2 linked regions of the Cupriavidus necator genome follow. The protein of the gene in region 1 interacts with the protein of each later gene in a pairwise test. Links are inferred from orthologs where the notes say so. Each region holds a gene or a part of one and is shown on either strand. Other genes may lie near its edges. The genes, in order: I6H87_RS18510 and rlmB.

Evidence for each region.
Region 2: the proteins of I6H87_RS18510 (region 1) and rlmB interact in binary tests that used the Escherichia coli proteins (3 or more experiments, as listed by UniProt). The link is inferred for Cupriavidus necator from one-to-one orthologs.

The regions. Positions count from the first base shown.
Region 1 is NZ_CP066018.1:3,930,240-3,936,457, forward strand. Bases 1,350-4,206 are described here. They hold I6H87_RS18510 (bifunctional ADP-dependent NAD(P)H-hydrate dehydratase/NAD(P)H-hydrate epimerase), read left to right. Parts: upstream 1,350-1,913; coding sequence 1,914-3,500; downstream 3,501-4,206. Other genes in these bases: I6H87_RS18505 (D-amino acid dehydrogenase), read left to right, coding at 1,350-1,907; I6H87_RS18515 (DMT family transporter), read left to right, coding at 3,497-4,206. Also shown: I6H87_RS18500 (TRAP transporter large permease), read left to right, coding at 1-545; more of I6H87_RS18505, read left to right, coding at 609-1,349; more of I6H87_RS18515, read left to right, coding at 4,207-4,459; pgi (glucose-6-phosphate isomerase), read left to right, coding at 4,603-6,218. UniProt on the Escherichia coli protein: Bifunctional enzyme that catalyzes the epimerization of the S- and R-forms of NAD(P)HX and the dehydration of the S-form of NAD(P)HX at the expense of ADP, which is converted to AMP.
Region 2 is NZ_CP066018.1:3,011,589-3,017,851, forward strand. Bases 1,902-4,803 are described here. They hold rlmB (23S rRNA (guanosine(2251)-2'-O)-methyltransferase RlmB), read left to right. Parts: upstream 1,902-2,931; coding sequence 2,932-3,675; downstream 3,676-4,803. Other genes in these bases: rnr (ribonuclease R), read left to right, coding at 1,902-2,853; I6H87_RS14105 (SIR2 family NAD-dependent protein deacylase), read left to right, coding at 3,680-4,450; tal (transaldolase), read right to left, coding at 4,484-4,803. In the rest of the region: more of rnr, read left to right, coding at 250-1,901; more of tal, read right to left, coding at 4,804-5,440; ribose-5-phosphate isomerase RpiA, read left to right, coding at 5,599-6,263. UniProt on the Escherichia coli protein: Specifically methylates the ribose of guanosine 2251 in 23S rRNA.

The sequences.
Region 1 (6,218 bases):
TGGCGCTGGCGTGGGCGGGCGGCTCGCTCACGCGCGCGGCGTTCTGGGACAGCCTGATGTCGGCCACGCGGCTGACCGCGATGATCATGTTCGTGCTGGGCGCGACCTCGTTCCTGTCGGTTACCATGAGCTTTACCGGCATCCCGCGCGCGCTGGCGGAATGGGTGGCGGCGATGCACCTGTCGCCGTGGGCGCTGATCGCCGTGCTGACAGTGATCTACATCGTGCTGGGCACGGCGCTGGACGGCATCTCGATGATCGCGCTGACCACCGCGACGGTGCTGCCGATGGTGCAGGCGGCCGGCTTCGACCTGGTCTGGTTCGGCATCTTCATCGTGCTGCTGGTGGAGATCGCCGAGGTGACGCCGCCCGTGGGCTTCAACCTGTTCGTGCTGCAGAGCATGACAGGCAAGGACAGCAATTACATAGCAAGGGTCTCGCTGCCCTTTTTCATGATGATGGTGGTGGCGATCGCCATCGTCACGATCTGGCCGGGCGTGGTCACCTGGCTGCCGGACATTGTCATGCAGCAGGAAGTCAAATAGCATTGGCCGGCCCCGCCCGCGGCCATTTGCCGCCGGCCCGGCAATATGGAGGGTCCCAGTCCGATGCATGTGATCGTCATCGGCGCCGGCGCGATCGGCGTCAGTTCCGCCTGGTACCTGCGGCAGGCCGGTTTCGACGTGACCGTGCTCGAACGCCGCGCCGCGCCGGCGCAGGAAGCCAGCTTCGGCAATGCCGGCGTGATCGCGCCCGGCTATGTCACGCCATGGGCGGCGCCGGGAATGCCCGGCAAGATCCTGCGCACGCTCTTTGCGCGCGAGGCGCCGGTCCTGTTCCGCCCTTCCGCCGACCCGGCCATGTGGCGCTGGATCGCGCGCTGGCTGCGCGAATGCCGGCTGGAGCGCTACCGCGCCAACAAGCTGCGCATGCAGCGGCTGGCGTTCTACAGCCGCGGGTGCCTGCACCGGCTGCGTAGCGAGCTGGAGATCGACTACGAGCAGTCGCAAGGCTACCTGCAGCTGTTCCGCACCGCGCGCGACCTCGACCTGGCCGCGCCCGCCGTGGCCCTGCTGCGCGAGAACAACGTGCCGCACCGGCTGGTCAGCGCGCAGGAATGCCGCCGTATCGAACCGGGCCTGGCGGCCGACACGCCGCTGGCTGGCGGGCTGCACCTGCCGGAAGACGAGTCCGGCAACTGCCCGATGTTCGTGCGCGCGCTGCACCGGCATGCCGAGGCCGCAGGCGTATCGTTCCGCTTCGACACCCGGGTGGCGCGCGTCAGGCCCGACAACGCGGGCAAGCTGCAGGTCGAGCTGCAGCACTCCGACAAGAAGCGCCCTGGCCAGGTGCTGAGCGCCGACCGCGTGCTGGTCGCGGCCGGCGCCGACAGCACCGCGCTGCTGCGCCCGCTGGGCCTGCGCATGCCGCTGTATCCGGTCAAGGGCTACTCGGTGACGGTGATGGTCCGCGACGAACTGCAGGCGCCGCTGGGCGCGCTGATGGATGAGTCCTACAAGGTCGCGATCACGCGCATGGGCAACCGCCTGCGCGTGGCGGGTACGGCCGAGCTGGGCTCACGCAAGCTTGATCTGCGGCCGGCCGCCCTGAACACCCTGGTCAAGGTCGCGCGCGACTGGTTCCCGGTGGCAGGCAACTACCAGGAAGCCACGCAATGGGTGGGCGCGCGGCCGATGCTGCCGGACGGGCCGCCGCTGATCGGCCCAACAGCCGTGCCCGGCCTGTTCCTCAACCTCGGCCATGGCTCGACGGGCTGGGCGATGAGCTGCGGATCGGGCAAGATTGCCGCTGACCAGATCGCCGCCAGCGCCGGCACCCATGGCGGCCCGGACATCGACATGGAGGGCCTGCTGCCCGACCGCTACGGCCTGGGGCCCGCCAGATAACCACACATGACACCCTCTGCCTCTACCGCCACCTCGCACGCAAACGGCGACGGCTGGTTTGCACTCGATGCCGCTGCCTCCGAACCGGTTCCGCTGTACGACGTCGCCGCCATCCGCCGCATCGAGAACGCCGCCTTCACGCAACTGCCCGCCTTTACGCTGATGTCGCGCGCCGGCGCCGCGGCCGCGCGCTGGCTGGCCTGCCATGCACCCGCCGGCCCGCTGCTGTTCCTGGCCGGCCCCGGCAATAACGGCGGCGATGCGCTGGTGGCCGCCACGCAATTGCACAGCGCCGGCCGTGCCGTGCAGGTATGGCTGACGGCGGACCCGCAGCACCTGCCCGCCGACGCCGCGACCGCCTGGCAGCAAGCGCACGCAGCCGGCGTCCCGGTCAGCGTGGTCGCAGGCATCGCTGCCTCGCATGACGCGGACTGGCCCGCGGGCACCGCTGCGCTCGTCGACGGCCTGCTCGGCATCGGCCTGAACCGCCCCGCCGACGGCACCATGGCGTGGTGGATCGGACAAATCAACCGCAGCGCGCTGCCGGTGTTTGCGCTGGACATCCCCAGCGGCCTGTTCGCCGACACCGGCGCGGGCGCGCCGGCCGTGCGCGCGCAGCGCACGCTGACCTTTATCGCCGCCAAGCCCGGGCTGCTGACGCTCGACGGGCGCGACTGCGCCGGCGAGGTCGATATCGCGCCGATCGGCCTTGACTATCCGCCGGACGAAACGCCCCATTGCCTGGTAAACGGCCCGGCGCTGTTCAGCACGGCGCTGCCGCGCCGCCACCATGCCAGCAACAAGGGCACGCATGGCTCGCTGGCGCTCATCGGCGGCAACCTGGGCATGACCGGGGCGCCGCTGCTGGGCGCCAGGGCCGCGCAGTTCCTCGGCGCGGGCAAGGTGCATATCGGCTTCCTGGCGCAGCCCGCACCGCTGTTCGATCCGCTGCATCCGGAGCTGATGCTGCATGCCGTGGACGCACTGGCCCTCGCTGCCATGTCGGCGCTGGTGATCGGTCCTGGCATGGGCACGGACGCCAACGCACACAAGCAGTTTGCGCGGCTGCTGCAAGCCGCGCCGCTGCCGCTTGTGCTGGATGCCGATGCCCTGAACCTGCTGGCTGCCGATCCGGCGCTGGCCGGGGCACTGGCCGCCAGCGGCGCGGCCTGCGTGATAACGCCGCACCCGCTCGAAGCCGCCCGGCTGATGGGCGTTCCCGTCGCCGAGGTGCAGCGCGACCGGCCCGCTGCTGCCGCAGCACTGGCTGCGCAATGGCAGGCCGTGGTCGTGCTGAAGGGATCGGGCACAGTGATCGCGGCGCCTGACGGCAGCCCATGCACGCTCAACCCGAGCGGCAATGCCGCACTTGCCAGCGCCGGCACCGGCGACGTGCTGGCCGGCATGCTGGGGGCGCTGCTGGCGCAAGGCATGGCGCCGCTGGCCGCGGCCCGGGCGGCGGTGTGGATCCATGGACGCGCCGCCGATGCCCTTGTCGCCCAGGGCACCGGGCCGGCCGGCGTCACCGCAAGCGAACTGTACGCGCCCGCGCGCACCATCTTCAACCAGTTGCTGGCCGGGGCCCGCGCATGACGCGCGGCGCGATGCTGCGCGATCCCGCCGACCGCCGCCACCTGCTCACCGGCATCGCCCTGCTGGTCATCGGGCAATGGATCCTCAGCCTGCTCGATGCCACCAGCAAGACCCTGACGCAGCAAGGACTGCCGCTGGTGGCCGTGGCATGGGTGCGCTATGTCGGCCATGTGGTCGCGATCTTCCTGCTGCTCGGCCCCGCCGGCTGGCGGCACCAGTGGCGGGCGGCAAGGCCAGGGCTGCAGTGGCTGCGGGGCGCGCTGATGCTGGTCTCGACGCTGGTGTTCTTCAGCGTGCTGATGCTGATGCCGCTGGCGCAGGCCACGGCGCTGAATTTCTGCGCGCCGCTGTTCGTGGTGGCACTATCGCCGTGGCTGCTGGGCGAGCGCCCCGGGCGCCATGCCCGCTGGATGCGCTGGACCGGTGTGGTGGTCGGCTTTGCCGGCATGCTGGTGGTGGTGCGCCCGGGGGGCCAGCTCAGTCCGCTCGGTGTCGGCCTGGGCCTGGTGTCGGCGCTGGTGTTCGCGCTGATGCAGATGCTGACACGCCGCATTGCCGCGCACGACACACCGATGACCACGCTGATCCAGAGCGGCGTAACCGGCGCCTGCCTGACCACGCTGATCGTGCCCTTCTTCTGGTTCAGCGCCTGGCCTACGCCGATGCAATGTGCGCTGCTGTTGTCCGCGGGGATCACCGGATCACTTGGCCATTATTTCGTCATCCGGGCCTTCCAGTACGCGGATGCGTCTTTCCTGAGCCCCTTCCTCTACCTGCAGATCCTGTCCGCGACGGTAATCGGCTACCTGGCCTTCGGCCAGTTGCCCGACTGGACCACCGCAATCGGCATCGGCATCATCTGTCTGGGAGGCTTGTGCGTCGCTGGGGGAGAACCCGTGCTACGCGCCATCGCGGCCCGGCTCGGCGGCGCGCGCCGTCAGACAATGTCCGATACTTAGCCTGCGCCCACGCTGGTATGTTGCAAGTGGTAACGATATGACGCCGCTGCCAGGCCGGATCCCGGCAGCGCTGACGATATACTTGCATCTCTGTCTTGTGAGCCGGCAACGCCACGCGGCTCGCGCAACCTCGATTGTCCTGCATGCCCACTGACCTTCACGCCTGGAACGCCCTGCTGCGGCACCACGACACCCTTCGCGACGCCCAGATGCGCGACGGGTTCGATCGCGAAGGCGCGCAGCGCGTCGCACAATTCTCGCTGGAAGCCGCCGGGCTCTATCTCGACTATTCGAAGAACCGGATCACGCCCGAAACCATGCGCCTGCTGGTACAGCTGGCAGCCGAGGCCGGCGTGACCAGACGCCGCGACGCGATGTTCACGGGCGAGCATATCAATACGACTGAAGACCGCGCGGCACTGCACGTAGCGCTGCGCGCGACTGCCGGCGCCGGCTACAAGGTCGACGGCGAGCAGGTCATGCCGGCAATCCGGAAGGTGCTGGTACGCATGCGCGATTTCTCGGAACGCGTGCGCAGCGGCGCCTGGAAGGGTGTCACCGGCGAGCGCATCACCGATGTCATCAATATCGGCATCGGCGGCTCCGACCTGGGACCGCGCATGGTGTGCCGCGCGCTGTCGCACCTGGCCGATGCCGATGGCAATGCCGCGCCGCGCATGCACTTTGTTTCCAATGTCGACGGCACCGACCTGGCCGAGACGCTGGTGCGGCTCGACCCGCAACGGACGCTGGTGATCGTCTGCTCCAAGACCTTCACCACGCTGGAAACCATGGCCAACGCGCGCAGCGCGCGCGCCTGGTTTGTCGCCAACGGCGTGGCCGAGCATGACCTTGCCAAGCATTTCGTCGCAGTCTCGACCAATACCGAAGCGGTGCGCGAGTTCGGCATCGACCCGGCCAATATGTTCGAGTTCTGGGACTGGATCGGCGGACGCTTCTCGCTGTGGTCGTCGGTCGGCCTGTCGATCACGCTGGCCGTGGGCTTCAACGCCTTCGCCGACTTGCTGGCCGGCGCGCGCGCCATGGACGAGCATTTCCGCACCGCGCCGCTGGAACGCAACATGCCGGTGGTCCTGGGCATGCTGGGCATCTGGTACCGCAATTTCTGGCATTTGCCCACCAGCTGCATGGCGCCCTACTCCACCTCGCTGGAGCTGTTTCCCGCCTTCCTGCAGCAGCTGGAGATGGAGAGCAACGGCAAGTCGGTGCAGCTTGACGGGCAGCCCGTGCGCACGCATACCTCGCCGGTGGTGTGGGGCACGGCCGGCACCAACGGGCAGCATGCCTATTTCCAGCAGATCCACCAGGGCTCGCAGGTGGTGCCGGTGGATTTTGTCGCGCCGCTGGTGCCGCCGCGCCGGCTGGCAGGCCATCACGCCAAGCTGCTGGCCAACTGCTTTGCGCAGGCCGAGGCGCTGATGCGCGGGCGCAGCGCCGATGAGCTGCGTGCCGCCGGCCTGAAGGACGAAGTCCGTATCGCCCATATGGTGTTCGAGGGCAATCGCCCCAGCAACACCTTGCTGATGGAAAACCTGACGCCGCATGTGCTGGGTGCGCTGATTGCGCTGTATGAGCACCGCACCTTCGTGCAGGGCGTGGTCTGGAAGATCAATTCCTTCGACCAGTGGGGCGTCGAGCTGGGCAAGATCCTGGCCCGTCCGATCGAGGCCGAGCTGACCGGGAATGCCGTCGGCCAGCACGATGCCTCCACCACGTCGCTGATCGAGCGCGCCCGCGC
Region 2 (6,263 bases), 920 kb from region 1 along the record:
GGAGTGCAAGTTGCCGGATCTGATGCGCGAAACAGGCGTCAAAAACAAAAAACCCGCAGGGCTCGAAAGCGCTGCGGGTTTTTCCGGTAACTTGGTGCCCAGGAGAGGACTCGAACCTCCACAGTGTTGCCACCGCTAGGACCTGAACCTAGTGCGTCTACCAATTCCGCCACCTGGGCAGGTGTCGAAACAACCGAAGCGCTCATTATAGAGAGCGCGAGAATTTTGTCAAATAGTTTCCAGAAAAAATTGAATCAGAACAACTATCCGATCCCCAGCCGGGAAGAAATCCTGGGCGTGCTGAGAACGTCGGGATCCCCCCAGTCGGCCGGCGATATTGCCAAGGCCCTCTCCGTCACGCGCAAAGAGCATGACGGTTTCCAGAAGCGCCTGGCGGCCATGGAGCGCGACGGCCAGATCGAGCTGAACCGCAAGGGCCGCTATGAGCTTGCCCATCAGCCGAACTTCGTCACCGGCCGGGTGCAAGGTCACCGCGACGGCTTCGGCTTCCTGATCCGCGACGACGGCGAAGACGACATCTTCCTGCCCGAGCGCGAGCTGCAGAAGGCCATGCACAACGACCGCGCGCAGGTGCGCGTGGTGGGCTACGACCGGCGCGGGCGCCCTGAAGGGCAGATCGTCGAGATCATCGAGCGCGCCAACCGTTTTGTCATCGGCCGTCTGCTCAGTGAAGGCGGCGTGCTGGTGGTGGCGCCTGAAGACAAGCGCATCAGCCAGGACATCCTGATCCCGCCCAAGGCGCAGGGCAAGGCACGGGTGGGGCAGGTGGTCAGCGTCGAGCTGATCGAATTCCCCGACCGCTACGTGCAGCCGGTGGGCCGCGTGGTGGAGGTGCTGGGCGAAATCGACGATCCCGGCATGGAGATCGAGATCGCCGTGCGCAAGTACGGCGTGCCACATGCGTTCTCGCCGGCCGCTGCCCAGGAAGCCTCCGCGCTGCCCGACGAGGTGCGCCAGGCCGACCTGGACCACCGCATCGACCTGCGCGACATCCCGCTGGTGACCATCGACGGCGAAGACGCACGCGACTTCGACGATGCGGTCTATTGCGAGCCGGTCAAGATCGGCCGCGCCAAGGGCTGGCGCCTGATCGTGGCGATCGCCGACGTGTCGCACTATGTGCGCCCCGGCACCCCGCTGGATGCGGATGCGCTGGACCGGGCCACTTCGGTCTACTTCCCGCGCCGCGTGATCCCGATGCTGCCGGAGAAGCTGTCCAACGGGCTGTGCTCGCTCAATCCGCACGTGGACCGGCTGTGCATGGTGTGCGATGCCGTGATCACCGCCAAGGGCGAGCTCAAGGGCTACCAGTTCTACCCGGCCGTGATGCATTCGACCGCGCGCCTGACCTACAACGAGGTCTGGTCGGTGCTGTCCAACACCAAGGGCCCCGAGGCGCACAAGCGCGGCGAGCTGGTGCCGCACCTGCAGAACCTGTATGAGTTGTTCCAGGTCCTGCTCAAGGCACGGCGCGCGCGCGGCGCGATCGACTTCGACACCACCGAGACCTATATCGTCTGCAACGCGCAGGGCAAGATCGAGCAGATCCTGCCGCGCACGCGCAACGATGCGCACCGGCTGATCGAGGAGTGCATGCTGACCGCCAACGTCTGCGCGGCCGACTTCCTCGAACGCTTCAAGCACCCGGCGCTGTACCGCATCCACGCGGGCCCCAGCGAAGAGAAGCTGAAGAACCTGCGCGACTTCCTGCGCACCGCCGGCCTGTCGCTGGGCGGCGGCGACAAGCCGCAGGCATCGGACTACGCCGAGGTGATGGACAAGATCAAGTCCCGTCCCGACGCGCCGATGCTGCAGACCATGCTGCTGCGCTCGATGCAGCAGGCGGTGTACAGCCCGGACAATATCGGCCACTTCGGCCTGTCGTACGAGGCCTACGCGCACTTCACCAGCCCGATCCGCCGCTACCCCGACCTGCTGGTGCACCGCGCGATCAAGGCGGTGCTGGCACATACCAAGTACCAGCCGGCGTTTGCGCACGGGACCGAGCTGAATACCGCGATCTCGCCCAAGGCGCGCCGGCTGCAGGCCAAGGACGCCGAGCAGAAGGCAGAACTGACCGCGGCGCGCGCCAGGCGCAACGAGGCCATCTGGGACGAGCTTGGCCTGCACTGCTCGGCCAATGAGCGCCGCGCGGACGAGGCTTCGCGCGATGTCGAGGCCTGGCTCAAGTGCTACTTCATGCGCGACAAGCTGGGCAGCGACTACGCCGGCACCGTCAGCGCCGTGACCTCGTTCGGCATCTTCGTGCAGCTCGACGAGCTGTACGTGGAAGGCCTGGTCCACGTGACCGAGCTGGGCAGCGACTACTTCCAGTACGACGAGGCCCGCAACGAACTGCGCGGCGAGCGCACCGGCATCCGCTACCGCCTGACCGACCGCGTGCGCGTGCAGGTATCGCGCGTGGACCTGGATGCGCGCAAGATCGACTTCCGCCTGGTGCAGGAGCCGTCGGCGAAAACCCTGCGCGCCCGCGCGGGGGGCACCGAGACCCAGCCGCGCGTGCCCGCCGCCCATGCGGTGCCAGCACGCAAGAAGGGCCGCCAGCTGGCGGCGCTGCTGGGCGGCTCGTCCAAGCCGGAAGAGTCGTTCGACGAGACGCTGGACCGCGTGATCGAGGAGCAGCCGGTGTTCGAGGCCGTGATCACGCCGCTCAGGCCGCACGTGAAGACCGGCGGCAAGCCGGCCAAGCGCGCGGCCAAGCCCAAGCCCGCGCACCTGGAGAAGCCGCACAAGCCGGCCTCCAAGTCGCACCAGGCCAAGCCCGCGGGCAAGACGCCGGCCAAGAGCCCGCGCACCCCGCGCAAGCGCTGAAGCTTGCGGGGGCTGCCATGCCGCCGCCTCTCGCCCCCGGCCTGCTGCCGGGGGCGAGAGGGCGAGTACAATCGCGCCATGGCTAAAAACAAACTCCTGATCGGCTTTCACGCCGTCACCGCACGCCTGCGCCAAGATGCCAAGGGCGTGACCGATGTCTATATCGAATCCGCGCGCCGCGACCGGCGCATGCAGGACTTCGTGCGCCTGGCCGAAAGCCTGGGCGTGCGCCTGCATCCGGTCGATGCCGAGCGCCTGCGCGGCATGGCCGGCACCGACCGCCACCAGGGCGTGGTGGCACGTGCCGAAGACGTGGCACTGGCGCTGAACCTGGATGAACTGCTCGACGGCATCGAAGGCACGCCGCTGCTGCTGGTGCTGGACGGCGTCACCGACCCCCACAACCTGGGTGCCTGCCTGCGCGTGGCCGACGGCGCCGGCGCGCATGCCGTGATCGCCCCCAAGGACCGCAGCGTCGGCCTCAATGCCACCGTGGCCAAGGTCGCCAGCGGCGCCGCCGAGACCGTGCCCTATATCACCGTCACCAACCTGGCCCGCACCCTGCGTGAGCTGCAGGAACGCGGCATCTGGGTCATCGGCACCGCCGACGGCACCGAAAAATCGCTGTATGACATCGACTTCAAGGGGCCGACCGCGATCGTGATGGGCGCCGAGGGCGAGGGCATGCGCCGCCTGACGCGCGAGACCTGCGACGAGCTGGTCGGCATCCCGATGGCGGGCGGTGTGGAAAGCCTGAACGTCTCGGTCGCCAGCGGCGTATGCCTGTACGAAGCCGTGCGCCAGCGGCGCCTGCCGCGATAAGTCCATGGCCGCTGATTACGGTCTCCTTGACATGCCGGGGCTTGAGGAAGCACGCCGGCTGATCGCGGCCGCCGGCAATATCTTCGTGCTGACCGGCGCCGGCATTTCCGCCGAATCCGGCGTGCCGACCTTCCGCGACGCGATGACCGGGCTGTGGCAGCAGTTCGACCCGGAAGAGCTGGCCAGCGAGGACGCCTACCGCCGCCAGCCGGCGCTGGTCTGGGAGTGGTACCTGCATCGGCGCGAGCTGGTCGCAGCCGTGCATCCCAACCCGGCGCACCATGCGCTGGTCGCGCTGGCTGCGCAGAGACCTTTCACGCTGGTCACGCAGAACGTGGACGGCCTGCACCAGCGCGCCGGCAGCGCGGGCGTGATCGAACTGCATGGCAACCTGTTCGCCAACAAATGGCTGGACGGGTGCGGACGCTGCAACGAGGCGACCGCGCTGCCCGGCATGCCGCCGCGCTGCAACCTGTGCGGCGCGCTGATGCGTCCGGGCGTGGTGTGGTTCGGCGAGGACCTGCCGCGCGTGGCGCGCTACCGCGCCGAGCATGCGGCGCAGCACTGCGACCTGTGCCTGGTGGTCGGCACCTCGGGGCTGGTCTATCCGGCGGCGGGGCTGCCGGGCCTGGCGCGCGAGCATGGCGCGCCGGTGATCGTGGTCAATCCGCAGCCGTCGGCGCTGGACCAGACCGCGGATATCGTGCTGTCCGCCGCGGCGGGGGCATGTCTGCCATTGCTGTGGCCGCCGCAGCCGGCGCCCTCGGCCGGCTGAGCCTGGATCCGGGCGTTGCCGCCCGGACCATCCTTACTTCGCAATCTCGCCGATCAGCTTCTCCAGCTTGACCGCATCCGCCGCAAACAGGCGGATGCCTTCGGCCAGCTTCTCGGTCGCCATCGCATCCTCATTCAACTGCCAGCGGAAGGCCGGCTCGTCGGCCGCGATGCGGGCGATATTGGCGGCCTGGGCCTGGTCCACCGACAGCTTGTGCGCCACCGGGCCCTGGCCGGCCGCGAGCTGCTCGAGCAGCTCGGGGCTGATGGTGAGCAGGTCGCAGCCGGCCAGCGACAGGATCTGCGTGGTGCTGCGGAAGCTGGCGCCCATCACCTCGGTCGGGTAGCCGAACTTCTTGTAGTAGTCGTAGATCTGGCGCACCGAGCGCACGCCGGGGTCGTTGTCGCCGCCATTGGCGGCCGCGTCCCATTGCTCGCCGGCCTGCTTCTTGTACCAGTCGAAGATGCGGCCGACGAAGGGCGAGATCAGCTGCGCGCCGGCCTCGGCGCACGCCACCGCCTGCACCAGCGAGAACAGCAGCGTCATGTTGCAGCGGATGCCGTCGCGCTGCAGGATCTCGGCTGCGCGGATGCCTTCCCAGGTGGAGGCAATCTTGATCAGCACGCGTTCGCGCGCAATGCCGCGCTGCTCATACAGCTGGATCAGGTGGCGCGCCTTGGCCACGCTGGCCTCGGTGTCGAAGGACAGGCGCGCATCGACTTCGGTCGAGACGCGGCCTGGCACGATCGCCAGGATCTCGCAGCCGAAGGCGATCAGCACTTCGTCCATCACCGCATCGACGCCGCCGTTGCCGTGGTGGTCCTGTACCGCCTTCTCCAGCAGGTGCCGGTATTCGGGCTTTTGCACGGCCTTCAGGATCAGCGACGGATTGGTGGTCGCGTCCTGCGGGGTGTACTGCTTCATCAGCTGGAAGTCGCCGGTATCGGCCACTACCGTGGTGAACTGCCTGAGTTGTTCGAGCTGGTTCATGGTCGCTTGGTCGTCTGCTTGTGCGTCTGCAAAATCGTTCGCGGGCATCAGGGGTGCGCGTACGGCACCCGGTCCGGTCCATTGTACCGTCGCCCGCGTGACCTGCCGCCGCAATCCGCTACACTACGCGTTTCCCCCAACGCAATCTGGCTGTTGTCATGACTCAGGATGAACTCAAGGCGCTGGTCGCGCAAGCTGCCGCCGACTACGTGAAGCAGGAAGTGCCCGAAGGGGCAGTGCTCGGGGTGGGCACTGGCTCCACTGCCAATCTCTTCATTGACGCCGTGGCGGCATTCAAGGAGCGCTTCGCCGGTGCGGTGTCGAGCTCCGAGGCCTCCACGCGCCGCCTGCAGCAGCACGGCTTCAAGGTGCTGGACCTGAACGAAGTCGACGAGATCCCGGTGTATGTCGACGGCGCCGACGAGATCGACGCCAGCGGCGCCATGATCAAGGGCGGCGGCGGGGCGCTCACGCGCGAGAAGATCGTGGCTTCGGTCGCGAAGCGCTTTGTCTGCATCGCCGACGGCAGCAAGCTGGTCCAGACCATGGGCACCTTCCCGCTGCCGGTCGAGGTGATTCCGATGGCACGTGCAGCGGTGGCGCGCAAGCTGCAGGCCCTGGGTGGCCAGCCGCGTCTGCGCATGACCAAGGAAGGCGGCATCTACAAGACCGACAACGGCAATGTGATCCTGGACGTGGCCGGCCTGAAGATCGACGATCCGCGCGGCCTGGAACAGGCCGTCAACCAGGTGCCGGGCGTGGTCACGGTGGGCCTGTTCGCGTTGCGCGGCGCGGATGTGTTGCTGCTGGGCACCGGCGACGG